One region of the Listeria immobilis genome, then DNA from elsewhere that is predicted to be linked to it. Evidence: riboswitches for the same ligand, from Rfam matches in the RefSeq annotation. Region 1 holds a riboswitch; the other holds the start of a gene.

What was found. A riboswitch is a leader RNA that binds a small molecule or an ion and turns the genes downstream of it on or off. The one in region 1 is predicted to bind S-adenosylmethionine.
Region 2: linked by a shared signal. The riboswitch ahead of HCJ45_RS04150 (O-acetylhomoserine aminocarboxypropyltransferase/cysteine synthase family protein) and the one ahead of HCJ45_RS06300 (ABC transporter substrate-binding protein) in region 1 are both predicted to bind S-adenosylmethionine.

The regions. Positions count from the first base shown of each region.
Region 1 is NZ_JAASUA010000003.1:305,070-317,697, forward strand. It holds gene HCJ45_RS06275 (N-acetylmuramoyl-L-alanine amidase) at 1-288, shown strand, start outside; gene HCJ45_RS06280 (5'-nucleotidase C-terminal domain-containing protein) at 328-2,664, opposite strand; gene HCJ45_RS06285 (IMP dehydrogenase) at 2,872-4,380, opposite strand; gene HCJ45_RS06290 ((4Fe-4S)-binding protein) at 4,558-4,791, shown strand; gene HCJ45_RS06295 (GNAT family N-acetyltransferase) at 4,802-5,080, shown strand; SAM riboswitch class I at 5,221-5,323, shown strand; gene HCJ45_RS06300 (ABC transporter substrate-binding protein) at 5,410-6,984, shown strand; gene HCJ45_RS06305 (ABC transporter permease) at 7,085-8,035, shown strand; gene HCJ45_RS06310 (ABC transporter permease) at 8,046-8,939, shown strand; gene HCJ45_RS06315 (hypothetical protein) at 9,377-9,811, shown strand; gene HCJ45_RS06320 (peptide ABC transporter substrate-binding protein) at 9,955-11,610, opposite strand; gene HCJ45_RS06325 (metal ABC transporter substrate-binding protein) at 11,833-12,628, shown strand, end outside.
Region 2 is NZ_JAASUA010000002.1:258,742-271,369, forward strand. It holds gene HCJ45_RS04130 (hypothetical protein) at 1-2,260, shown strand, start outside; gene HCJ45_RS04135 (DUF4564 domain-containing protein) at 2,692-3,234, shown strand; gene HCJ45_RS04140 (formate/nitrite transporter family protein) at 3,457-4,257, shown strand; gene metX (homoserine O-acetyltransferase MetX) at 4,272-5,399, opposite strand; gene HCJ45_RS04150 (O-acetylhomoserine aminocarboxypropyltransferase/cysteine synthase family protein) at 5,416-6,693, opposite strand; SAM riboswitch class I at 6,803-6,903, opposite strand; gene HCJ45_RS04155 (HdeD family acid-resistance protein) at 7,142-7,669, shown strand; gene HCJ45_RS04160 (LPXTG cell wall anchor domain-containing protein) at 7,777-9,087, opposite strand; gene HCJ45_RS04165 (Crp/Fnr family transcriptional regulator) at 9,239-9,940, opposite strand; gene HCJ45_RS04170 (biotin transporter BioY) at 10,015-10,563, opposite strand; gene HCJ45_RS04175 (PadR family transcriptional regulator) at 10,758-11,090, shown strand; gene HCJ45_RS04180 (HAAS signaling domain-containing protein) at 11,083-11,673, shown strand; gene HCJ45_RS04185 (DUF4097 family beta strand repeat-containing protein) at 11,666-12,628, shown strand, end outside.

The DNA of each region.
Region 1 (12,628 bases):
AGCAATGATTCAGCAATTCTCAAAACAAGTGCATTTCAGCGAGATTTTTGTTTAGGAATTGTAAAAGCTGTACAAGAAATCTTTAATGTTCAAGCAACCAAATATCGAGCGGGAAAATATTCGACAAGTGATGATGCGATTTCAGGTAAAAATCTAAAAGGTTATTTACCAGCAGGGACAAAGGTTTTTATTTATAAAGAATTAGCAAAAACAATTAATTTAACAACAACAAAAGGTGTTCCGGGAAGCTGGATTTTAAAATCAGAAGTGAATGCTGGAAAAAGGTAAAAAAGAGAGCGGCCAATTTTGGTCGCTCCTTTTGTACAGTTAATTTTTCTTTCGCAAAACATAAAGTGCAGTTGTTGTTAAAACTAAACCAAACACTGTCGCAAGTCCTGTTGTATCGCCAGTTGTTGGTAGGGAAGCATTAGTTTTACTTCCAACAGGCGACAATTTAGCTGGCTTTTCATTTGTAGTTATCCCATCATTAGTTGCGCCGTTACCATTAGTTGTGTTGTCGTTACCTGTGCCACCACTATTACCACTACCATTATCAACCCCACCATTACCACTTCCATTATCTGGAGGCGTTGTTGCGGCTGCTTGGACAGTTGTTTGGAAAGTGGTGCTATAGCCATTTGTGTCGGTGATTGTAGTTGTTACTTGATCGCCTTCTTTAAGGTCTAGGGCAGAAACATTAACAGAGAAGTTACCATTTGTATCAGATGTTGTGTTAGGTAATGTAGCACGTGCTAATTTTACTGTTGTGGTTGCTTTTTGAACTTCGACATTAACACCCGGCAAAGTAGTACCGGTTAGCATTTTGTCTTTTTCTGTCAGTTTATTGATTTTTGTTGCGTCTTTTAATGCTTTGATAGCTGCATCAGCTGTTTCTTTGTCGATTTCAGCTTGGGATTTGTAAACTTTACGGCCTTCTTTTTGGGCAGTGATTACTTTTCCAGCAGCTTTTTGTTCTTTGATATAATTGATGAAAGTTTCAGTGTCTGGGTCAATGGCTGTAACTAAGTTTGCTTTTTTAAATGCAGAAAATCCATCACCACCACCGAATAAGAAATCATTGATTACGACCTTGTATTTTTGGTCAGATTTTAACGGAGTGCCATCTTCTGTTGTAACGCTAGCAACTTTGTAAGCATGCTCTAAGTCATCTGTATCAGTGAAAGTGTATTTTAATCCAGAAATTTGTAAAAAGTAAGTTTGGTTACTTAAATATTGTTGGTTTAGTGCTTCTAAAATATCTGCACCAGACATTTCCACTACTTGAAGAATATTTCCGAATGGTTGAACAGCTTGTGCCGCACCCCAAGTAATTTCGTTTTGGCCATTTGCCAGACGTGTTGTGAGGTCAGCACGAATGCCGCCATTATTTGTCATAGCAAAATCTACGTCAGCGCCTGCTTTATTTGCCATATAGCGCTGTGCATCAGTAATCATATTACCAAGTTCAGATTCTTTATCATCTAGGGCTTGATTGTCTGGATTTGTTTCGCGGGAAATGACATCTTTATTTGCTAACCCGATAGTTTCGTTGATAACTCCTTCAATGCGGCTTTTCGCATCTTCGGTAACAGCGGTAATATCGGCAGTTGGAGAGACGCTTCTTGTATTATATGTAATTTTTGCATCTGGAGGTGAAACGAAATCACCGGTTGTTTTATCAAGTTCGCCAGTTACATCAGAAAAAGCTTTTCCGTTATTGTAGCTTTGAACGATACGAGTTTTACCAACTAATCCATTTGTATATTGATGATTATGCCCCGCAAGGACTAAATCGACGGAGTTATTTGGGTCTAGTTCGTTGGCTTTCGTCATCATATTAGCAGCTTCTCCAGCTACATCTTGCTTTGTTCCAGTATTTGGATTTCCAGTAGATAGAGCAGGAACATGAGATAAGACAACGATTGCGTTAACACCTTGGTTTCTAAGTTCAGCAGAATATTTTACGATTGTATCCGCTTCATCAAGAAAATCGTAATCTTGAATATGGCTTGCAAGCACTAAGTTTGGAATTTCTGTAGTAACAATACCGATGAAACCAACTTTGACACCAGCAATTTCTTTTACATAATATGGTGAAAATCCTTCTGCAACAGTGTTTGTTCCTTTATTTACAACGTTTGCTGCAACAATCTTCATATCACTTTTAACTCGAGGATAACTTTCCACAATTGGTCCAAATTTGCTCGTAGAAACACCATCTAAAATTCGTTTGTATTCTGGCAATCCTTCATCAAACTCGTGGTTCCCAAGTGTACCGACTTCGAAATTCATTTTTTGAAGGACTTTCATTGTTGGCTCGTCTTGAAGTAATCCAGAAACTGCTGGACTAGCGCCAACCATATCACCCGCTTGAACGCGAATGGCATTATCAGCAGTAGCATCAGGATTTGCCTGTAAAAATGAGCTAGTGGCATTATCTAAGTTTGTTGCTAGATAGTCTGCTCCGCCAATTGGTGAGCCAGATGCATCTTTGGAGGCTGTTTCAAGCGCTCCGTGAAAATCATTTATTCCTAAAATCTGGATTGGAACGGTGTCTGCCGCCGCTTGTGCTGTTGTCCCGGTGAATGGTGCAGTTAGTCCAATTGTGAGCCCTGCTGCGAGTAAAACATGTGTAGTTTTCTTGAAAAATTTGTTCACTTTCACACTCTCCCTTTTTTTCGCCAGTGGCAATTTGTAAGCGCTAACTCATTGGTGCCTATCTATTATAGTAGCAAAGTGAATTTGCCTTAGCAATAGAAAATGTTGGCTTTTTGTAAATGTTAGGATAATTTATTGCGATATTTTCATATTAAATAAAAAAGGCTGATGTGAGTCTGGTAACGTACCAAATTCACACCAACCATTTTATATTTACTTAATTAAATTATTGGAAGCGTCTTTAACAACAACATCATGTGCGCCGCCTTCTACGATAGAAGTGGAGGAAACGAGTGTTATTTTAGCTTTTTGTTGAAGTTCAGGGATATTTAACGCTCCGCAATTACACATTGTAGAACGAACTTTGCTTAAACTAATTGCTACATTATCTTTTAGTGAACCAGCATAAGGGACATAGGAATCTACCCCTTCTTCAAAGGAAAGTTTTTTATCGCCGCCTAGGTCATAACGTTGCCAGTTACGTGCTCGGTTAGCTCCTTCACCCCAATATTCTTTCATGTAAGTACCATTTAAATTCACTTTATTTGTAGGACTTTCATCAAAACGAGAGAAATAACGACCAAGCATAATAAAGTCTGCACCCATTGCTAAAGCCAGTGTCATATGATAGTCGTAAACAATGCCGCCATCAGAACAAATTGGAATATACACACCAGTTTCTTCAAAATATTCATCACGTGCTTTGGCAACATCAATTAGTGCAGTTGCTTGTCCACGACCGATTCCTTTTTGTTCGCGTGTAATACAAATAGATCCTCCGCCAACTCCAACTTTAACAAAGTCTGCGCCAGCATCAGCTAGATAGCGGAACCCATCACGGTCCACCACGTTTCCAGCACCAATTTTGACAGAATCACCATATTTGCCGCGCACATAATCCAATGTGCGTTTTTGCCATTCGGAGTAGCCTTCAGAAGAGTCTATACAAAGAATATCTGCGCCAGCTTCCACTAGTGCGGGAACACGTTCTTCATAATCACGTGTATTGATACCAGCGCCAACAACGTAACGTTTGGAGGAATCAAGTAGTTCTAATTTATTTTCTTTGTTGGAGTCATAATCTTTACGGAACACCATATGAACTAAGTGCTCATTATCATCAACAAGAGGTAAGGCATTTAATTTGTTGTCCCAAATAATGTTATTTGCTTCTTTCAAAGTGGTGGATTTATTTGCTGTAACTAACTTATTAAAAGGAGTCATGAAATCTGCTACTTTTTCGTCAGGACTCATTCGTGTTATACGATAGTCGCGGCTGGTTACGATCCCAAGTAATTTACCATTCGCAGTACCATCTTCTGTCACTGCAACGGTAGAATGACCTGTTTTTTCTTTTAAATCCAGAATATCTTGAAGAGTTTTATCTGGGCTAATGTTGGAATCACTAATAACGAAGCCGGCTTTATGATTTTTTACACGTGAAACCATTGCCGCTTCACTTTCAATAGATTGTGAGCCGAAAATAAAGGATACTCCGCCTTCTGTAGCTAAGGCAATCCCCATATTATCATCAGAAACAGCTTGCATAATTGCGGAAACAAGCGGAATATTCATTGTAATTGCTGATTCCTCACCCTTTTTAAACTTTACGATAGGTGTTTTTAAACTAACATTAGTAGGTACACATTCTGCTGATGAGTAGCCAGGAACGAGCAAAAACTCACTAAATGTGCGGGACGGTTCTTCAAAATAAAATGCCATTATCTCCACTCCTTCTTCTATTTAATTTACATTTATAAAATATCTTTATTATTTCAAGAACTCGCTTGAAAGTCAATGATTGATAGTGATTTTTTAAGGTCAAGTATAAACGTTTTCTTTTGTAGGTTAGGAGGAATATACTAAAAGAAGATTATTTTATGCGAAGGAGGTAAGCAGATGAGTGAGGAAAAACTTTTAGAACGTGGTTATCGTAAGTATCACGGGGAAGAAATAGATGTTTATTTTAATACAAATGTTTGTGAGCATTCAGGAAATTGCGTAAGGGGAAACAAAGAATTATTTGATTTAGATAGAAAACCATGGATAATGCCAGATAACGTATCAAAAGAAGAAGTAAAACGTGTTATTAACACTTGTCCAAGCGGGGCACTTCAATATATAGAGAAATAGGAGGGGTAAAATGGAATATAAAGACGGCGAAAATAGAATTTATGCGGTAAATGATGCAGGTGTTGAGGTTGGTGAGGTAACATTTGTACCAACAGGGGAAGATATGTTTATTATTGATCATACGGGTGTGGACGATGCAGCTCGTGGTCAAGGGATCGCCCAAGAACTGGTGAAACGTGCTGTAGAAAAAGCAAAAATAGAAGGTAAGAAAATTATTCCGCTTTGTCCATTTGCTAAATCTGAGTTTTCGAAAAAGCCGGAGTATCAAGCGGTACAAGCTGATAAGTAATAATAAGTAGACTAGGTTTTGAGCCTAGTCTCTTTTTTTATGGAATATTTTAAAAATATTGGATTTCTCTTCTTGACATCTCCTTCATTTCAGTGTATCTTTAATTCACAGTAAACGTATAGGAATAATAGTGATACAATTTCTTATCAAGAGTGGTGGAGGGATTCGGCCCAGTGAAACCCAGCAGCGGAGCGCAAGTTCTATGCTAATTCCGATCAGAAGTAACATTCTGGCAGATAAGTAGTCGCTTACAATTAGGCGCTTCGATTCTGACCAAAAAACAGAAGAAGCGTTATTTTATTAGCGCTAAAGAGGGGAGTTTTTGTTAGATGAAGAAATTTTTATTAGTGGCAGTTATCTCAGTTTTTGCTTTGGTGCTGACTGCTTGCGGAGGTTCTGGTACTAGCTCAGATAAAGCAAACGGTTCTGGCAAAGCAACAGATGGCGGATCGATTATTATCGGAGTGGCAGGAGACCCAGAAGTTATCAATCCAAACTATGCCTCTGACCGAGTAACATTAACTATTCAACAAGCTGTTTACGCACCACTTTTTTGGGAGGCTGATGGAAAACCAGCGCTTGCGGAAAGCTTAGATATTTCAGATGACAACCTAACTTATACTGTAAAATTGAAAGATGGTTTAACATGGCACGATGGAAAACCGCTAACTGCAGATGATGTAGTATTTACAGTAGATTCCGTTTTAGATACAAAACAAAACAGCCCTAATCGTGGGAATTTTGTTTTTGACGATAAACCTGTAAAAGTAGAAGCTGTTGACGATACAACAGTTAAATTTACTTTACCAACTGTTGCTCCAGCCTTTGAAAATACAATTAAAACTTTCTTCCCTATTCCAAAACATGTTTTTGAAGGGGTAGAAAATATCGAAAAAAGTGATAAAAATAAAAAGCCAATTGGTTCCGGACCATATAAATTTGTTGAGTATAAAGCAGGCGAATACGTTTCCTTAGAGAGATTCAACGATTACTTTGATGGCAAACCAAAACTAGATAAAGTCACTTATCGAATTACCAAAGATCAAAATTCAGCAAACTTAGCACTTCAAAATGGAGAAATCAACTTAAAATCAATACAACCTTCTGAGCGAAATAAAGTAGAAAAGGCTAGTGCGGTAAACATTATCACTTATCCTGAAAACCGTTTGAGTTATGCAGTTTTCAATGAAAATCAACCTGCTCTGAAATCAAAAGAACTTCGCCAAGCGTTATCTTATGCGCTTAATCGCGAGGAAATCATTGAAGCAGCGTATGGTTCGGATGAATATGCCAAACCAGCGTCTTCCTTCCTAACAGAAAACACAAAATATTTTACTGATAAAGTAGAAACATATGAGCAAGATATAGCTAAAGCAAAAGAACTAGTAAAAGAAAGTGGTTTTGATACTAGTCAAAAATTAACCGTATATTATTTAAATAACAGTAAATCTCAAGAGAGCATTGCGCTTTACCTGCAACAACAGTATAAAGAAATTGGCGTAACACTTGATTTAAAACCAACTGATCCAAATGCACTAAGTAATATTACACTTGACCGTAAAAATGCGGATTACTCAATCGCCTTAAATGGTTATATTATGGGGAATGATCCAGATGCATATAAATCTTTATTCCTAAGTGATGCTCCTTATAACTATGCCAATTATCACAATAAAGCTTTGGATGAACTTTGGGCAAAAGGCGCCGTTACAGCGGATGATAAAGACCGTCAAGCAGTGTATGAAGACATTCAAAATACAATTGCGGACGATGCGGTAATTTACCCAATTTCATATGACAATGCAGTACTCGCACTTGATAGCCGTTATGGTGGACAAAAAGCTGCAACACCGCAACCAGTAACAATGTTCCGTGATCTATCTAAATTATATTTAACGGAATAATAGCTAAAAAATATTCATAAAAAATCTGACCTGCCAAGTTATTTTTGGTGGGTTCAGATTTTTACTTGTCATTTTTTGTGTTTTAGATAGGAGATAAATTATGCTAAAAACAATCACAAAACGCGTACTGCAAATTATTCCGATGCTATTTATTATCTCAATTATTTCCTTTGCACTTATAAAATTAGCACCCGGTGATCCGGTAAATTCATTTGTTACGCCTGATATGAATCCCGATGATGTAGAGCGAATTCGACAAAGTTTAGGGCTTGATCAGCCGATTTATATGCAGTACTTTATTTGGCTAGGGAATTTGTTGCAAGGGAATTTAGGTTATTCAATTATTAATAGCCAACCAGTTTTACAACAAATTTTAGAGCGAATTCCAGCGACACTTGGTTTAGTAGGGACTTCCCTTATTTTGACGCTAATATTGTCCATTCCGCTTGGATTAGTGGCGGCGAATTATGAAAACACTTGGATTGATAAAGTACTAAATGGAATTTCATATATTGGGATTTCGATTCCGATTTTTTGGTTTGGGATGATTTTAATTGATGTGTTTTCAATTCAATTAGGGTGGCTTCCGAGTCTAGGAATGCGAACGATTGGGGTGGATTCATTTTGGGATATGGCGGAACATGCGATTTTACCAGTCATTACGCTGACTTTCCAAGGATGTGCGGCCTATTACCGCTACGTTCGGTCCAATACGATTAACCAATTAAAAGAAGAGTATGTATTATTTGGTTATGCAAAAGGGCTTTCTAAAGTACAAGTAATGGGACATCATGTCTTAAAAAATTCCTTGCTTCCAGTTATAACTTTGCTTGGAATGTCGCTACCTCAAGTAATTACAGGAGCGTTTATTACCGAGAGCATCTTTTCGTGGCCGGGAATGGGATCGCTTGGCATTAATGCGATTTTCCAATTAGATTATCCGGTTATTATGGCAATTACACTTTTTTCAGCACTTTTATTAATTATTGGAAATTTACTAGCTGATTTAGCTTATATGATTGTTGATCCGCGGATTAGGGAAATGGGGTGAGGAATGCATGATGCGATTAGACTTTTCGAAAAAAACAATGCAGGAATTTGAGCGAGATGCGGAAGTGGTTCATGCTACGAGAGAACGAACTTTTTGGCGTTATATGTTATCCGACCGCCGCGCTATTTTTGCAACAGGAGTATTGATTTTTATTACCGTTGCTTGTGTTTTTGCATTCCTGTCGCCTTATGACCCTAATGCACTTTCGATTCAAGATAAACTAATGCCACCAAACGCATCGCACTGGTTTGGAACGGATGATCATGGGAGAGATTACTTAACACGTGTTTTATATGGCGGTCGTGTTTCTCTTTTAGTTGGTGTGTTTGCGATGATGATTGCAATTGTTGTTGGGACATTTGCTGGAACAATAAGTGGTTATTTTGGCGGGTTTGTTGATAACATGGTGATGCGTTTCTTAGATATTTTTATGTCGATTCCATCATTTTTCTTATTAATGATTTTAAATGCGTACTTAAAACCAGGGATTTCCAATATTATTATTATTATAGGTTTGTTGTCTTGGATGGAAGTAGCGCGGATTGTTCGAGCGGAAACACTAACTCTAAAAGAGCGAGAGTTCATTTTGTATTCGAAGTCAGCGGGTGGCGGATTTTTCCATATTATGTTTAAGCATATTATTCCAAATGCCATGCCATCAATAGTTGTAGCGGCATCTCTAAATGTAGCGACAGCAATTTTAACCGAGTCGGCGCTAAGTTTTCTAGGGCTTGGCGTGCAACAACCAAACGCTTCATGGGGAAGCATGCTGAACAATGCGCAAGGTTATGTTGGAGAAGCCAGTTATTTGGCACTTTTCCCAGGTTTATTAATATTAATGACGATACTTTCGTTTAATGTGCTGGGTGATGTACTTAGAAAAGGGTTATCGCGTAGATATTAAAATACGGATTTGGTTTTTTCTTTTGCGGGAAATAACCAAATCTTTTTTATGAGGAACGTAACGATTCAAGTTATAATTACTAAGAATAATTCTATTTTTATACATCTTTATCTAAATTTTAATCTTTTATGATGTATGAATATTCAACTTTATTCATCACCCTACATTACAAAACGTTAATTAGTTTGGCGTTTTTGCTAATAGAAGATTGAAAAATTATATAAGACTAGTCTAGTTTATGAACATTTCGTGACTTTTAATTTAATGTGCAAAAATTGTGAAAAACAGCTCTAATTGTGCGATTTTTTCTGAAACCATGCAATATATATTGTGCAGCAATTACGCTAAATTAATGGTGTTTTAGTAGTTAATAAGGGTAAATGGGGCTTTTTACTTAGATTGTTCTGTGCTATTCTCCAATTAGGGAGGTGTGATTATTGTATAGATTATTAAGTATTATTTTTTTTGGAATAGCAGTAATTTGTTTGTTCTTTCCATGGATGTCAAGCGGTGTGGATGCAGAATCGTTTGAATTAGTTTATGAGCCTGCTTATAAATTAATATGGATGCAACCAATTATTATTATAGGATATCTAGGTTTTATTATTACTATTTTTATTCCGAGATTTCAAAAAGGGACTAATAAAATCGTGCCATTTATTGGGCTGTTAGTATTAGTGTTTGGTTTATTAAATTTGGCAGTTAGACCACTGTTTGGATTTAGCACATTTGCATTTAGTATACTAAGTACTTACATTACTGAATTAGTAGAACCGGCATTTATTATCGCAGTATTGGCAAGTGTTGTATCGTTAATTATGTATGCAATATATTTAAAAACGTCGGATGGTAATTTGTTCAATACTAAGTAGGGAACAATATATCATAATGTAGGGCCGAAAAGCTTATCTTATAAACTGCAAATTATACTAGTATAGATGAAAACAAATAAGGTCTCTATTCCGATTTTTGGATAGAAGCCTTATTTGTTTTTTGGTAGATTTAATTTGCTCTACTATTTTTTCACTTCAATAAACTTATAACTATAAGGTGAGCCAAAAGCATGTTTTTGCACACCTGTAATATCGGTTCGTTGCAGTACTGCGGTTTGATGTTGATAAAGAGGTAAAATCGCTGCATCGTCATCTAGTAAGACTTTTTCAGAAGCGACAAATGCATTCCAACGTTCTTCTGGTTTTGTTGCAAGTGTTGTGTCAGTTGATTTAACTAGTTTATCATATTCGGGGCTGTTATAGCTCATATGGTTATTAAAGTAATCTGATAAGAATAGGCTACTGTATGTCCAAGGATCTTTGAAATCAGGCATCCAAGCAGCAAGTGATAAATCATAGTTACCATCAGAAGTCAGCTGTGTTGCGCTTTTCGATGGCATATTTTTCACTTTAATAGTCACACCTGGTAAATTATCTTCAAACTGTGCTTTTAAATAAGCAAAAACAGTTTTAGTAGTTTCTTGGTCATCGCCAAGCAGTTCAATGGTCACTTTGTCCGTACCAAGTTCTTTTTGCGCTTGTTTCCAATATTTTAATGCTTCATCTTTGTTATAAACTAAATGGTCCCCGCTATCTGTTCGGAAATCTGCACCCGTTGTTGGATTTTGAACAAAATCTTTTGGAAGCAGGCCGTTTGCTGGGAAAGACCCATCGCCTAAAATGCGGTCTGTTAACTGTTTTTTATCAACAGACAAGTTAAGCGCATGACGTAAAGAATTATTAGCAAGTGGTGTCGCTTTTCCGTCACGTTTTTGGTTCATACGCAAATAACTTATTAACGCGTCTTTTTCAGTTAGGAAATCTTTTTTATCTTTATATTGTTTAGCGAACTCACCCGAAAGTGGCGCACGATCAGCCTCGTTAGTGTTATAAAGATTGACACCGGCATTAATATCTTTTGCTACTTGAACATCAATTTCGTCTACCTTCACATTATCTTTATCCCAGTAGGTATCGTTTTTAGCGTAAGTCCATTTATTGGTAATATTTCCGCCCCAATCTTTCATTACAAAAGGACCATTGTACAAAGTATGCTCACTATCTGTACCATATTTATCGCCTTGTTCCTTCACATAACTTTCCTTTTGTGGGAAAAATGTTTCAAAAGAAAGCAGTGAAATGAAGTAAGGAACAGGTTTTTTTAATGTAATTTCAAGAGTCGTTGGATCAGTTGCGACAACCCCAAGATCAGTTACAGGTAATTTGCCTTCATTGATTTCTGTTGCATTTTTAATAGAATCTTTAAATAGCGCTGAGTAGCCTGGCGCTGTTTTAGGGTCCACAGCACGTCGCCAAGCAAAGACAAAATCATCGGCAGTTACTTGTGATCCATCAGACCATTTAGCATTTTCTTTTAGTTTAATAGTATATTTCGTTTGGTCGGCGCTGATTTTGGGCATTCCATCAGCAACCCCAGGAACAAAGTTATCTTTTTGATCGAGTGTATATAAGCCTTCAAAGACCTGGTTTTGCGCGGTGAAACTTGCAAAATCTTCTTCAGACGTTGTATTTAAAGTCAGTAATTCACTGGTTTCAAGAAATTTAATTTTGTTCGGGGAAGTTTTTTCAGCCGACTTATTAGAGTCATTTCCGCAGGCTGTTAGTAAAAGTATGGTCAAAATGGCAATAATAGGCAGTGCTTTTTTAAAATGGTGCATAATTTTCTCCCCTTTTATATGAGTATTTAAGGTTATTATAAGTATTCCGATAAGATAAGTCAAATTAATGATTTGCAAAAGAAGTGCTTGACGCATAAAAAATCAAATGGTAAGATATTTCTTGCAAATAAGAATGATTACGTTTTACGCCGATCGCCAAACAAGTGACTAGAATAGCTATGTGGTATAAATCGTAATCATTACGAATAGAGGGGGAATAGTATGAAAAAATGGTCGTTTTTATTTAGTATTATAGCGTGTGTGTTGCTTTTAGCTAGTTGTGGAACGAGTAATGAAGGGGCAAATGAAGCTAAGGATGAACAACTAAAAATAGTAACAACTTTTTATCCAATGTATGATTTTACCAAAAATGTAGCAGGTGAAAATGCTTCAATTGAAATGTTAATTGATGCTGGCACAGAGCCACATGATTATGAGCCAAGTGCTAAAGATATTGCCAACATAGAAACAGCGGATGTATTTATATACAATAGTGCAGATATGGAAACATGGGTACCAAGCGTTTTGAAAAGTTTAGATTCTAAAAAGTTGACAGTTATAGATGCAAGTAAAGGAATTCAGCTAGTAGAAGGAATAGAAGAAGGCGAGGAGCATGAAGGTCATGAGCACGACGGAGAAGCGGCACATCACCATGAACATGATCCGCACGTTTGGTTAAGTCCAGTCCTAGCACAAGCAGAAGTTGTCAATATCCAAAAAGGGTTAGCAAAAGCAGACAAGTCGAATACACCTACATATGAAGCCAATGCAGAAAAATATATAGATAAATTGAAAGCCTTAGATAATGAATATAAAACTGCTTTTAAAGGAGCAAAACAGCGAGATTTCGTAACACAACACGCTGCTTTCCAATATTTAGCTGCAGAATATGGTTTACATCAAGTGGCAGTTGCTGGGTTATCACCGGATCAAGAGCCAAGTCCAGCGCGTTTGGCAAAATTACAAGAGTATATAGAAGCCAATCATATACAAACGATTTACTTTGAAGAAATTGCTT
Region 2 (12,628 bases), on a different contig from region 1:
TATTAAAGTACCAGTTTCTAAAAAATCGTTAACCCTTTCTGGGAAAGATCCAGTAACGAATGAAATCCATACGTTAACAGAAACAATGAGCAGTTCTGTACTTCAAAGCTCAGTTATCACCATTGATTCTAATAGTGGTACAAAAGAAACGACACTTAAGGATATGAAAATTCTTGGGAAAAACTATTATGGAACTATCTCCGTCTTGTCAGCAGCAAAAGATGTTGTGCAAAATTATGAGAATATCGATTATCAAGGACCGCAACTTGTTTATAATTTAAATGGAACTACTTTTTTCTCTGGGAAAAATTCCGTGAAAATTGCTCAAGTTGTTTCTGGTTCAGCATCCCCAAATGAAGTAGCAGAAACTAAGAGTGTTAATGTTTCTGGAGAATTATTAATTGACCATGATACACCTAATGCTAATAGTGTTTTCTGGTTTGGTTTAGGAACTTCAGATATAAATACATTTACTGTAGAAGAAAATGCGAATGTAAAAATAATTTCCAATGGAACAGGAATGTTTTATCGAAGTGGTTCTAAACCGATTGATATGACCGTAAAAGCAAATGCCAAATTAGACATTACCTCTGATAACAATATTTTTCGAGATACATCTGGAGGAGCAATTAATATTGACGCTGGTGCAGATGTTACTATGACAAAAACAGATGGTACCAATCCACTTCTTTGGTTATCTGGAAGTATTACTGTAAACCCAGATGCACGATTTGTTTTGAAAAAAACGGGTGGAACAGATAATATTATTCATTTTACAAATTCAGATGCTAAACTAGATATAAGAAATCCAAGAAGCTTTTTAATGGCTACCGCGCAAGATAGTGCGATGCTTTACTGGCCATATAAAAACACATTTGATTTTGAAGCGCAAATGGTGAATTATTGGAATACAGCAGGAAGTGTTGTAAGAGAAGATTTGCCAGCACAGTATTTTAGTTTACCCAATGGTGAAAATGTAATAGGGAGCTTAACTTTTAGTGGCTCGACAACGAATATTTTAACAACAAATGCTGGTATGACTTCTACAAATTTCGATCAAAAAGCCGCGCGGATGATAGCGATGGGGCATTTAGAAGGTACTATAAATCCTGTAACTGATGCAGATAACAAAATAACAGGAAATATAACAAAAGATGCGTATATAGCTGTTTCTTATAATGAAGATGGTGTAGAGAAAAAACTAACTGGACAAGCAGATAGTACTGGAAATTTCCAGCTAGCAATACCAAATGGTTTTATTAAGCCATATACAGAGTTAAAAGCAACTATAACACAAGACCAAAGAAATATTGTGCTTGATACAATTACGGTGGAAGATGTGACTCGACCAAATGGTGAACCAGTAAATCAGATTTTAAATATAAATGATACTTTTCCTGAGGTCTCACAACTTGTAACCAATATATATGATCATTCAGATAATACATCAGGTGCTGGTATTTCTAAAACGATTATAAGCCAACCAGATACAGCTACATTTGGTCCAACAACAGCGATAGTACGTTTAGAAGATAAGGCGGGAAATTATACAGATATTACGGTTCCCGTGTTTATAAAAGATGATGCAACGGTTTTACAAGATGATAAAGCATTAAGAGCAAAAGATTTTGTTGTAAAATTAGAAGAAATTAATAGTCTTAGCGATGAAGCGTTATTGCAACTAATCTTAAGCCAATCAGAAGCGCAGGCTTTTAATGTAAACACTGGTGAAAACTTAACATCCCACATTGAAGTAAAAGAGACCAATCTGCAAAAAGATACTGGTGCATACACAGCCACACTTCAAATAGGGACATTAACAAAAGATATTACTATCCAAGTAACTGGGGAACTAAAATTCAATCAAATCCCAACATCCTTTTCGTTTGAAACAATCTCACTCCAAAATCAAAAAAATATCGCTAAACGAAACGATTCATTTGCCATGTCAGTACAAGATTCTAGAGGAAGTGGCAGTAAGTTTAGGGTTACAGCAGCAATTAATTCGCCATTAACTTCAACAACGAATAGCGACCATACTTTACCAAACGGACTTATTTTTGTTGATGGAAATGGGGAGAAAACGACACTTTCGAATGAACCAGTTACCGTTTTTACATCAAATGGCGCAGAAGAATTAATTGTTCCAGTTGATTGGGAAGAAAATCAAGGTATTCTGGTAGAAGCGGACACCTCTGAAGCTTATGCTGATGAAGCTTATGAAACAACGATTGAATGGACTTTAACAGATGCTCCGTAAAAGTTACAATAAGCTAATGTTATTATCCAGCTTTTCAATGGTACAATCTTTCGCTAGTTAAAAAATAAAAGAAACCTTCTTTGAAATGACCCCCAAGAGTAGACGGGAAATCTAACTTTTGGGGGTATTATATTGTTAGCTGATGTTACATCTAAATAGCTAGTGCGCTTAATTTATTTACCATGACTATTTAAAAGCACCTCACGATATGGAAAATAGAGAAGCGTTATTTTTCTATTACTTGAAAAAAATATCAAAACCGCGAAATTCTTTCCAATTATTGGCAAAAAAGGACTTTAATGAATATGTAGAACGGTTTATTAAGCAAGCTAGTGCAATTAATTGCTATTTACTATAGAAAGCGAGTAGAATAACAATAGGTATTATAAACATACCAATACAATACTTATGATGCGAGAGGGGTACAACAAATGAAAAAAGAAAAGACCGTGTTAATTATGAATTTCGATGAGGAAAGCATTTCTTATCAAGCTTTTTCTGAAATGAAAAGATTGCACCAGGAACGTAAAATTATTGGCTACCAGATGGCAGTCGTAAAACATGAACCTGGGAATAAACTTGAAGCACAAGATTTTCTTGACTTTACCGGTGCCGACAAAAACATGAAAGACAGCCTTATTGGGATGTTAATCGGTATTCTAGGTGGTCCATTTGGTATATTAATCGGCTGGATGATAGGTGCAATTGTAGGTACAACAAGAGATGCTGGCGAAGTGAAAAATGCCTTAACCATATTTGAAAGAACATTAAAAACTATTCCAGAAGGATCAACAGGCGTTATCTTAATTGCAACAGAACAAGAACTAGGAAATGTAAATGATGTTGCTATTAATGAGTTACACGGTCGAGTTCAACGCATGGACGAAGCTATTGTAGCCCAAGAAATCAAAGAAGCTCAAGCAACAGAAGGACAAGCAAAAGATTCTGCTAAAAAACATTGGTTTAGTAAATAAGCAATAGGAAAGAGGATAGAGCAATCTATTCTCTTTTTGTTTTAATCTAGTAAAATTCGGGAACTATAAACAAGATAATTACTTAAATATGTCCAGAAATCATTTTTCTTTTGATGGTAACGCTTTATTTTATGAAAGCTATTTTCATAAAATAAAAAACGTGCTACAATGAACAAGTTGTGATTTTCACAAGAATAATTCTTTATTTGGAGTTGAAGTAATTTGGATGTAGAAAGCAGTCCATTAATGCAGAAAATTGACTATAGTACGCGCAAAAAAATTGATTTAGTAAATAATAGTATTCTTCGTTATATTGTGCGCGCTATGCTAGCATGTTTATTCTTAACACTAGGGACCGCTGTTGCTGTAATGATTGGTGATAAAGTGGATCATTTTGCACCAGGTCTTGGAAAAATTGTTTATGCATTTATGTTTAGTTGGTCACTCGTAATGATTATCTATATGAATGCGGAACTTGGAACGTCTAATATGATGTATATGACAACAGGTGTATATCAAAAAATAATCAAGCCTGGTAAAGCATTGCAAATTTTGTTCTTATGTATTATTTGTAATTTACTTGGTGGGATTTTGGCAGGGTATTTAGTATCCCTAACGTCCGCATTCCAAAATTTACCAGCAGACCACTTTTTGTTTACCGCAGTAACTGGTAAGCTTGAAAAAGCGCCACTCGAGATTTTTGTCGAAGGTATTTTCGCAAATATAGTTGTAAATACCGCCGTGCTTTGTACACTGCGAATGAAAGATGATGCTGGAAAAGTAATTGCGATGATTTTCATTATTTTCATCTTTGCATTCTTAGGATTTGAGCACGTTATTGCCAACTTCTCTTCTTTCTCTTTAGCGTTTTTTGCTTCTGGCGGAACACTTGCTGCAATGACAGTAGGAAATGTTTCAGTCAACCTCGTACTTGCGCTGTTAGGGAACTTTGTAGGAGGAGGCCTTGTAATCGGTTTAGGATATGCTTGGCTTAACCGTACAAAATCAATTTATAAAGATTAATAAAAAAAGCTAGCTCAAACTTCTGAGCTAGCTTTTTTAGGTGTTTTTACTGGTAAATTTGCTAAAAATGACCGAATTAATGGTTCGAACTTAGGTAATTCTTTTTCCACTAAAAATGCGTCATGACCATATTCAGAAGCAACTTCATGATAAGTAACTGGAACGCTCCATTGTTTTAATAGCTCATATCCACGGCGTAAATCATGGATTCGAAAAAGTTGATCCGTTGTAATGCCAATTAGCAAATACGGAATTTTTATTTTTGAAAACGCTGGGAGGTCATCCTTATCAGGAGCAGTAACATCGAATAAATCAATCGCTTTCGTTAAATATAAGTAACTATTTGCATCAAACCGTTCTACAAAAGTATCACCTTGATATTGCAAATAAGATTCAATTTGAAAATGTTCTTTGGAAAAGGCAGCTGGTGAACTTTCGGCAACTGTGAATCGTTCGAAACGCTTTGAAAATAATTCGCTCGTTCGATAAGTCATCATGCCTACCATTCTAGCTGTAGCAAGACCGCCTTCAGGTTGACCGATATAATTTCCTCCATTAAAATCAGGATCATTTAAAATTGCCATCCGCATGATTAAATTATAGCCAATTGCGTCAGGCCCAGCAGCAAGAGGGGATGCGATATTAATAATACTATCAGTAATATCCGCATAATCAATGGCCCATTCTGTAGCTTGCATCCCTCCCATAGATCCACCAATAACCGAAACAATCCTTTCAACACCTAATTGCTCTAAAAGCTCACGTTGAACTTTAATAATATCTTTAATTGAAAAACCAGGAAATTGCAGTCGGAAAGGGTCGCCAGTTTTTGGATTAATGGAAGATGGTCCAGTTGTACCACTACATCCCCCAAACACATTCGTACAAACCAAGAAATATTTATTAGTATCAATAGTTTTTCCAGGTCCAATATAATCATCCCACCAACCAGGCGCATCATCTTCATAGTGCTTGGCTGCATGTGCTGTTCCAGTGAGAGCATGTTCTAATAAAATACAATTATCCCGAGATTCTGCTAATGTTCCGTAAGTTTCATAGCCAACTAAAACAGGACTTAAGGTTTCTCCGTTTTCAAGTAGAAGAGGACTTTTTTGAAATAGTTCTTTTTGTTGTAGGCTCACTTCTCTTCACATCCCCTTAAATTTGCTCTAGTGCATGTGTTAAATCTTGAATAATATCATCTGCATTCTCAATTCCAATAGATAGACGTATTGATTCCGGTTTTACCCCAGCAGTAAGTTGTTGATCTTCGCTTAACTGTTGATGAGTCGTGGAGGCTGGATGAATAATAAGCGATTTTGCATCTCCAACGTTTGCTAAATGGGAGAATAGTTCCACCGACTCAATCACTTTTTTCCCAGCTTCATAACCACCTTTAACGCCAAAAGTGAAAATAGATCCAGGACCTTTTGGTAAGTATTTTTGCGCTAAATCAAAATATTTATTTTCTTTTAGGTTAGGGTAGTTAACCCACGCAACTTTTGGATGGTCATTTAAGAAGTTTGCAACTAATTTTGCATTTTTTACATGTTGTTCTAATCGCAGGGAGAGTGTTTCTAAACCAAGGATAAGTAGGAATGCATTAAAAGGTGATAGTGCTGCACCTGTGTCGCGTAAAAGTGAAACACGTAGTTTGGTAATATAAGCAGCCGCTCCAACATCATTTGTGTAGGATAAACCGTTATAACTGTCATCTGGAACAACTAATTTTGGGAACTTACCATTTGCCCAGTCAAATTTGCCCGAATCAATTACAGCTCCACCAATTGCAACCCCATGACCACCGATGAATTTAGTAGCTGAATAAACGACAATATCAGCTCCAAAATCAAACGGACGATTTAAATAAGCGGTTGCGAAAGTATTATCAACAATAAGGGGGATATTAGAAGTGTGCGCAATGTTTGCCACTTTTTCAATATCAACAATATTAATATCTGGATTGCCAATTGTCTCAACAAAGACAGCCTTCGTATTTTCTTTAATGGCCTTTTCAAAATTTTCTGGTTCATTTGGATCTACAAAGGTAACTTCAATCCCAAATGTTTTAAAAGTATGAGAGAACAGTGTATGTGTACCACCATAAAGTGTTGCTGCTGCGACAATATGATCACCAGAACCAGCAATATTTAAAATGGAGTAGGTTATAGCAGCCATTCCAGAAGCTGTTGCAACTGCACCAATACCGCCCTCAAGTAAAGTTAAGCGTTCTTCTAACACAGCGGTAGTGGGGTTCATAATTCGCGTATAAATATTTCCAGATTCTTGAAGACCAAATAAAGCTGCTGCATGCTCTGGACTATCAAAAGTGTAGGAAGTTGTTTGGTAAATAGGAACGGCTCTAGAATGTGTATCCCCGTCTGGTGTATGTCCTCCGTGTACTTGAATTGTTTCAAATTGATACTCATTACTCATAAAATCCACTCCTCTTTTAATATGTATTTACTTGTAATTCCAATCAAAAAACCTCCCTAGCAGTATATAAGCCGCCAGAGAGGATAGAGTTTCCTAAACTTGGATTTCCGACTTATCTTTCAGAATATACTGCTGGAATTAGCACCGTGAAATAATATTCCGGTTGCTAAGGCTTCAAAGGGCCAGTCCCTCCACCTTTCATGATAAGAAAATACGATTAAATTAAGTTTTATATTACGCTGGATGAATGAAATTGTCAACTATCTGTTTATTTTATTTGATTTACGGCCAATAATGTGTGAGTTTTGTGTCTATCAATAAATTTAAGTTAAATTTTGTTCGAGAAAAGTGTTTAATTTTTTATTTTTAGGCTATTATAGATAAGTCTAGTTGAATTTCATCAAAAATGGGGTCGAATTAGAACAAAAAATTGGGAGTTGAAAGACATATGAAAACTTTTACACGAATTCTTGTTTTATTAGCAGGGATTGCAATGATTGCACTAGGGATTTGGTTTTTATTCCATCCGGGGATTTCTTTATTAACCTCAACATTAATGTTTGGCTTCTTGCTACTTATTTCTGGTATTTTTCACACAGTTTCTTATTTCTCAGATAAGAAAATGCAGAAAGTATCAGGTTGGGTGCTAGCTGATGGTATTTTATCTATTTTATTAGGTTTCTTGCTATTATTTAATGAATTTGCAGGTGCAGCAACACTTGTATTACTGTTTGGTATGTGGGTACTATTTGCTGGTATTATGCGTACGATTGGTGCGTTTACCGCAAAACAAAACAATGTACAAGGTTGGGGCTGGATTTTAACAATTGGTATCATTGGTATCATTGTTGGATTCATTGCACTTTTCAATCCAGTTGTTTCGGCAATTGGTATCGTACTTATCGTTGGTATCTTCTTCATCGTTCAAGGTATCAGTGCTATTGCAACATTCTTCTTTATTGGAAAAACCAAATAATAAAAAAACGAACCCAGTTGTTTAAATTGGGTTCGTTTTTTTAATGAGTTAATTTCTAATGCAAAGATAAGCAACTACCTAAATTACTTAGATAGTTGCATTTTTGTTTATGCGTGTTTTTTACGTAATGTAATAACCGTTCCGCTAACTAAAAGAAGACCAATAAATGCGAGCGGAAGAGAGTTTGTATCTCCAGTTTTTGGTAATTTTTTAAATGTCTCTTTTTTGTTTGAAATTTTAATCTTCGGCTTTACTTCTGACTTCGGTGAGTCTGGAGGGGCAGGCATAGGTACTATAGCAAGTAGATTGTTATATTCATTATAGCTATAAATGACTTCTTCACTGTAGTCAAAAGAGTAATTATAGGCAACTAGACTATATTTATCTCCTGATTTTAGTGGTTTTTCTAAAGTTAAGATAAAGTTTCCTTCTTCATCAGAATAGGCACTCGCAAGTGTATTTCCGTCAGAATCATCCATATCTACAATAACATTAGGTGATGTAGTTCCGTAAATAGTTGAAGCATTGCTAGTTGTTGTATTAATAACTGGTTTTTTTAGTGTTGGCACATTATTGGCAACAAAATATGAGATGGTGGCTTCTCGTGTATTTCCAGCTGAATCTGTTGCGATGATAATTGCCTCTTGATAACCCAGTGTAGTACTAGACGCTTCATGTCCTGGTTTGTAAGCTACTGTGAATTTTCCAGAGTTATCAGAGATTTTTACGAAGGCATCATAGTCTAGCGTATCACCTTTTCGTATTATTAGTAGAATTAGTTGACTTAAAATTGAGGGTGGAGTTTGATCTGTAACAGCGAAAGTGGCAATTAATTCTTCAGATATACCGGCTTTTGTCGCAACAATAGTCGTCGTAAATGAACCTGTTTTTTTAGTGGAAGGAGCGCCGGATTTAAAGCTTAAAGTTACATCAGGCGCAGCATCTACAAACTGCATTGGTGTTGGTTTAGAATCTTGGGCAATTGTTGGTGCGGTCGTTTTTAAAGTTGCTAGTGGTGTTGCAACGTTTACAGTATAGTTAACTGTGAGTTCAATTGATGTAGCATCATCGAAATCTACAACAATAATTGTGGAGTAATCTCCAGCATTAGATGTTTCAGGTTGCCCATTTTTAAAGGTAAATGTTGGATTGTTGCCATTGTCATTAATCGTTACAAAATCACTTGCAACTGGATTAGAATCAATTTCAAATGCAAGCCCTGTTTTTGCAATAACTGCATTTGGTGAAGCTTTTAAATTGTCTTTTTCTTCCGTTGTATTTTTTTCTACCACATCAGGAGTTACGATAGTCTCTGTATTTTCCCCATCCTCCGTATCTGTCGCATAGGCAGGCGTGCTAATAGATAAAGCTAGCCCAAATGCTAAAGTTAGTGCTATCCCTTTTTTTAAGTTTTTCATTAGATGTCCTCTTTTCTTTTTTTTTTATTGCATATTTATTATAACAAGGAGAATATCTGAAAGAAAGCGAAAATAAATCATTTGTGAAATTATGTACAAAGATAGCTAAACAAAAACGTATATTCATTAAGAATACACGCTTTTAAGATAATTATAAATATGACTTATATGTATTAGTTAATTTTTGCTTATGGGTTTCAAAATCGTTTATTCGCCAAGGCTTAGGCGATAAAGCAAGAATTCCTTCTTCCTCCAACTTACGCAAATTCGTCGCGACATACGCACGCGCTAAATTTAAATAATTACCTAATATTTTTTGAGTAAAATAATATGGGATAAGGCATGAACCATCTGACTCAATTCTGCCAAAACGTTCACCACAAGCAATTAATCCCGCTAATACTTTTTCACTAGAAGGTAAGTTAACATATGCTTCTCGTTCTAATATTGGCTGAAGCATATTTTGCATCAATGTATTCATCTGCCAAAAAACATCTGGCGAACTTAGAAATTTACTAAGAACATATTTTCTTTCAAATTGAAAGACACTAACTTCGCTAATAGTTGTATAGTTAACTGGTGATTTTGCGCCACCAAGCATTGTAAGCGTTCCAATCGATTCATTTTTTCCAAGGAAGCTAATAATGCTATCTTCTTTACATGTGTTTTTACTCATAGAGACAACACCATCTCCTATAATATAGAAGTATGTGCTTTCTTCTCCTTCTGAAATAATTCTTTGGTTGCGTCTAAAGCGAATCCTTTTATATGGAAGAACTGCTTCAGTGGAGTCTTTTAACATTTCAAGTAAGTCTGTGTTGTAAAAACTATTTTCCTCATTCAGTAATGACATATACCGAGCCCCTTTTCTCAGTGTTAATCATTATCATTATATAGGAGAAAAGGTAAAATGTGTATTAATGGAGCTTATGATGCTTTAAGTAGCTTTGCTTTAAGTAAACGATCGCGAATAATAATACCTAAAATAGCTGCAAAAACGGCTTTAATAATACCTGGAATTATAAATGGTACCATTCCAGTTAGAAAGGCAGCTGGCCAATCAAGTCCAGTACTAACTTTTAGCCATAAAACACCAAACATAAGCGTAACTAACGCACCTAAAATATTAGCTATAATAGCAAAAGAAACAGTGAATTTTGTTTTTTGAAGAATCCAGCCAGTGAGAAGTGCGCTAAAAATAAAGCCAATAATAAAGCCGCCAGTTGGTCCAAATATAATACCAATTCCAGCAGTCATTCCTTGAAATACTGGAATACCAACAGCACCCAAAACTATGTAAACTATGACAGAAATAGTACCATGTTTCGCACCAAGTATAGTTGCTGCTAAACCAACAGCAAATGTCTGACCAGTAAGAGGTATTGGACCAAGTGGGATGGCAACTTGGGCAAGTAAGGCAATAATCACCGCAAAAAGCGAATCCACCACTAAAAATTTTAACTTTTGATCTCGCATAATAAAACCACTCCTTAAATGTAAACTTATTACCTAGATAGGTTAACATTTATTTAAATAAAAAACAATACTACTTTTTTAAACCAGTACCTTGCATTGAACACTAGTGTATGATAAACTATAGTAGTACTGAATAATATATAGTAGTGGTCGGTTATTACTAGTAGAAAATACTACCGAATGGAGGGACTAGCATGGATGTAAACCCACAATTTAAAAAAGGTGTATTAGAGCTATGTTGTTTATTTTTAATACAGAAAAAAGATTGTTATGGCTATGAGCTAGCAAATCAAGTTTCCAAATATATCGAGGTAGCAGAAGGTGCTATTTATCCTGTACTTAGAAGACTTGTTAAAGAAGAATATTGCTCGACCTATTTAGTTGAGTCAAATGAAGGACCATCAAGAAAATATTATCAGCTAACTGTAAAAGGTGAGATTTACTTAAATGAGCTTATCTCAGAATGGAATAATTTTACTGATAGTGTTGCCAAGCTTTTAACTGAGGGGGAAGCGGAAAATGAATAAACAAGATTTTCTAAATGAATTAAATCAACGTCTAGAATTGCTTGATTCGAAAGAGCGTAGGGAGTTGCTTTCAGATTATCAAGAGCACTTCAGAAATGGGCTAGAAGAGGGTAAAAGCGAGGAGCAAATTGTATTTGACCTTGGAACACCAGAAGAAATTGCAGCAGATATTTTAAATGAGCGCGATATTAAAGAGGAAAAAGTAGAGAACGATTACTATTATGTCCCAAGAAAAAATCAAACAGAAAATAGATCAACAGGAAGACAATTATTAATAGGTGTAGGTTTGTTTTTCTTAGATGTTTGTCTAATTATTCCCATCATAGTTTCGTTATGGGCTGTTTCGATCTCATTATGGGCAACGGTCGGCTCATTTTTCCTTACACCAATACTACTTGGAATAAGCCTATTATTTGGCATGGATTTTGAAATGTATCAAATATTTATTTCAATTGGTCTTGTCGGACTTGGATTAATGCTACTATTTGTTACAAGTTCACTATTTCAATTCACTAAAAAAGCAACAATTGGAATTATTCAATGGCATAAATTTGCAGTAAAGGGAGGCGGAAAAAATGCCTAAAAAACATTGGAGAAGCAAATTATTTTTCGCTGGTTTAGTATTATTTATTATTGGTGCAATCGGCGTTGGGTTTACAATGAAATCTGGAGCAATGATTGAAAAAGGCGAATCGTTGACGAAAACTTGGGATTTAGCGGAATCTGATATTAGTAAAATTACTTTTTCTTCCAATCGTGATACATTAATCGAATGGAAAAAAAGCACTAATGGAAAAAACTATGTAGAGCTTAGTGGAAATTATTCCAAAAAAGATAAAGAAGACATTGAAAAATTAAATGCCACATCATCTAATGGGACTTCTTTTGATTTAACTGTGCCAGAAGAAATGGTTTGGTTTAATTTTGGGAAAATATATGCATATGGAAAACAAACACTCACTGTCTATTTAACAGAAGATACAGAGCTAAGCGACTTACAACTAAAATCAGATTCTGGCGATATGACCGTTTCTAATTTCAAAGCTAATAATTTTGTAAGCTCAACAAGTTCAGGAGAATTAAAAGTAAATAAAATTGAAGCAGCTAGCGTAAAGGCATCATCAACCTCAGGGGATATTGATTTAGTTGACATAAAGGGTGATACAAACGTTGAAACGAACTCAGGTGAAACAAATATCACTCAAGTAACTGGGGATTTAACGGTAGATGGTAATTCAGGAGACGTAACGGTTTCAGGAGTGAAAGCAAAAAACACAAAAATCGCTATAGAGTCTGGCGAAATAGAGCTTGCTAATAGCGAAATTACGGATCTAGCCACATTAACTTCAAGCTCTGGAGATATTTCAACTCTTGATGTAAAAGGAAAAATGCAGGTGGAATCAAGCTCGGGTTCTGTTGAGTTAGAGCAACTTACAAGTAATCTAAACGTTAAAACAAGCTCTGGCGATATAGATGCTTCATTCATAAATGGTGCTAAAGACATTCAAGTAAATACAGGCTCAGGCGAAGTAGATTTA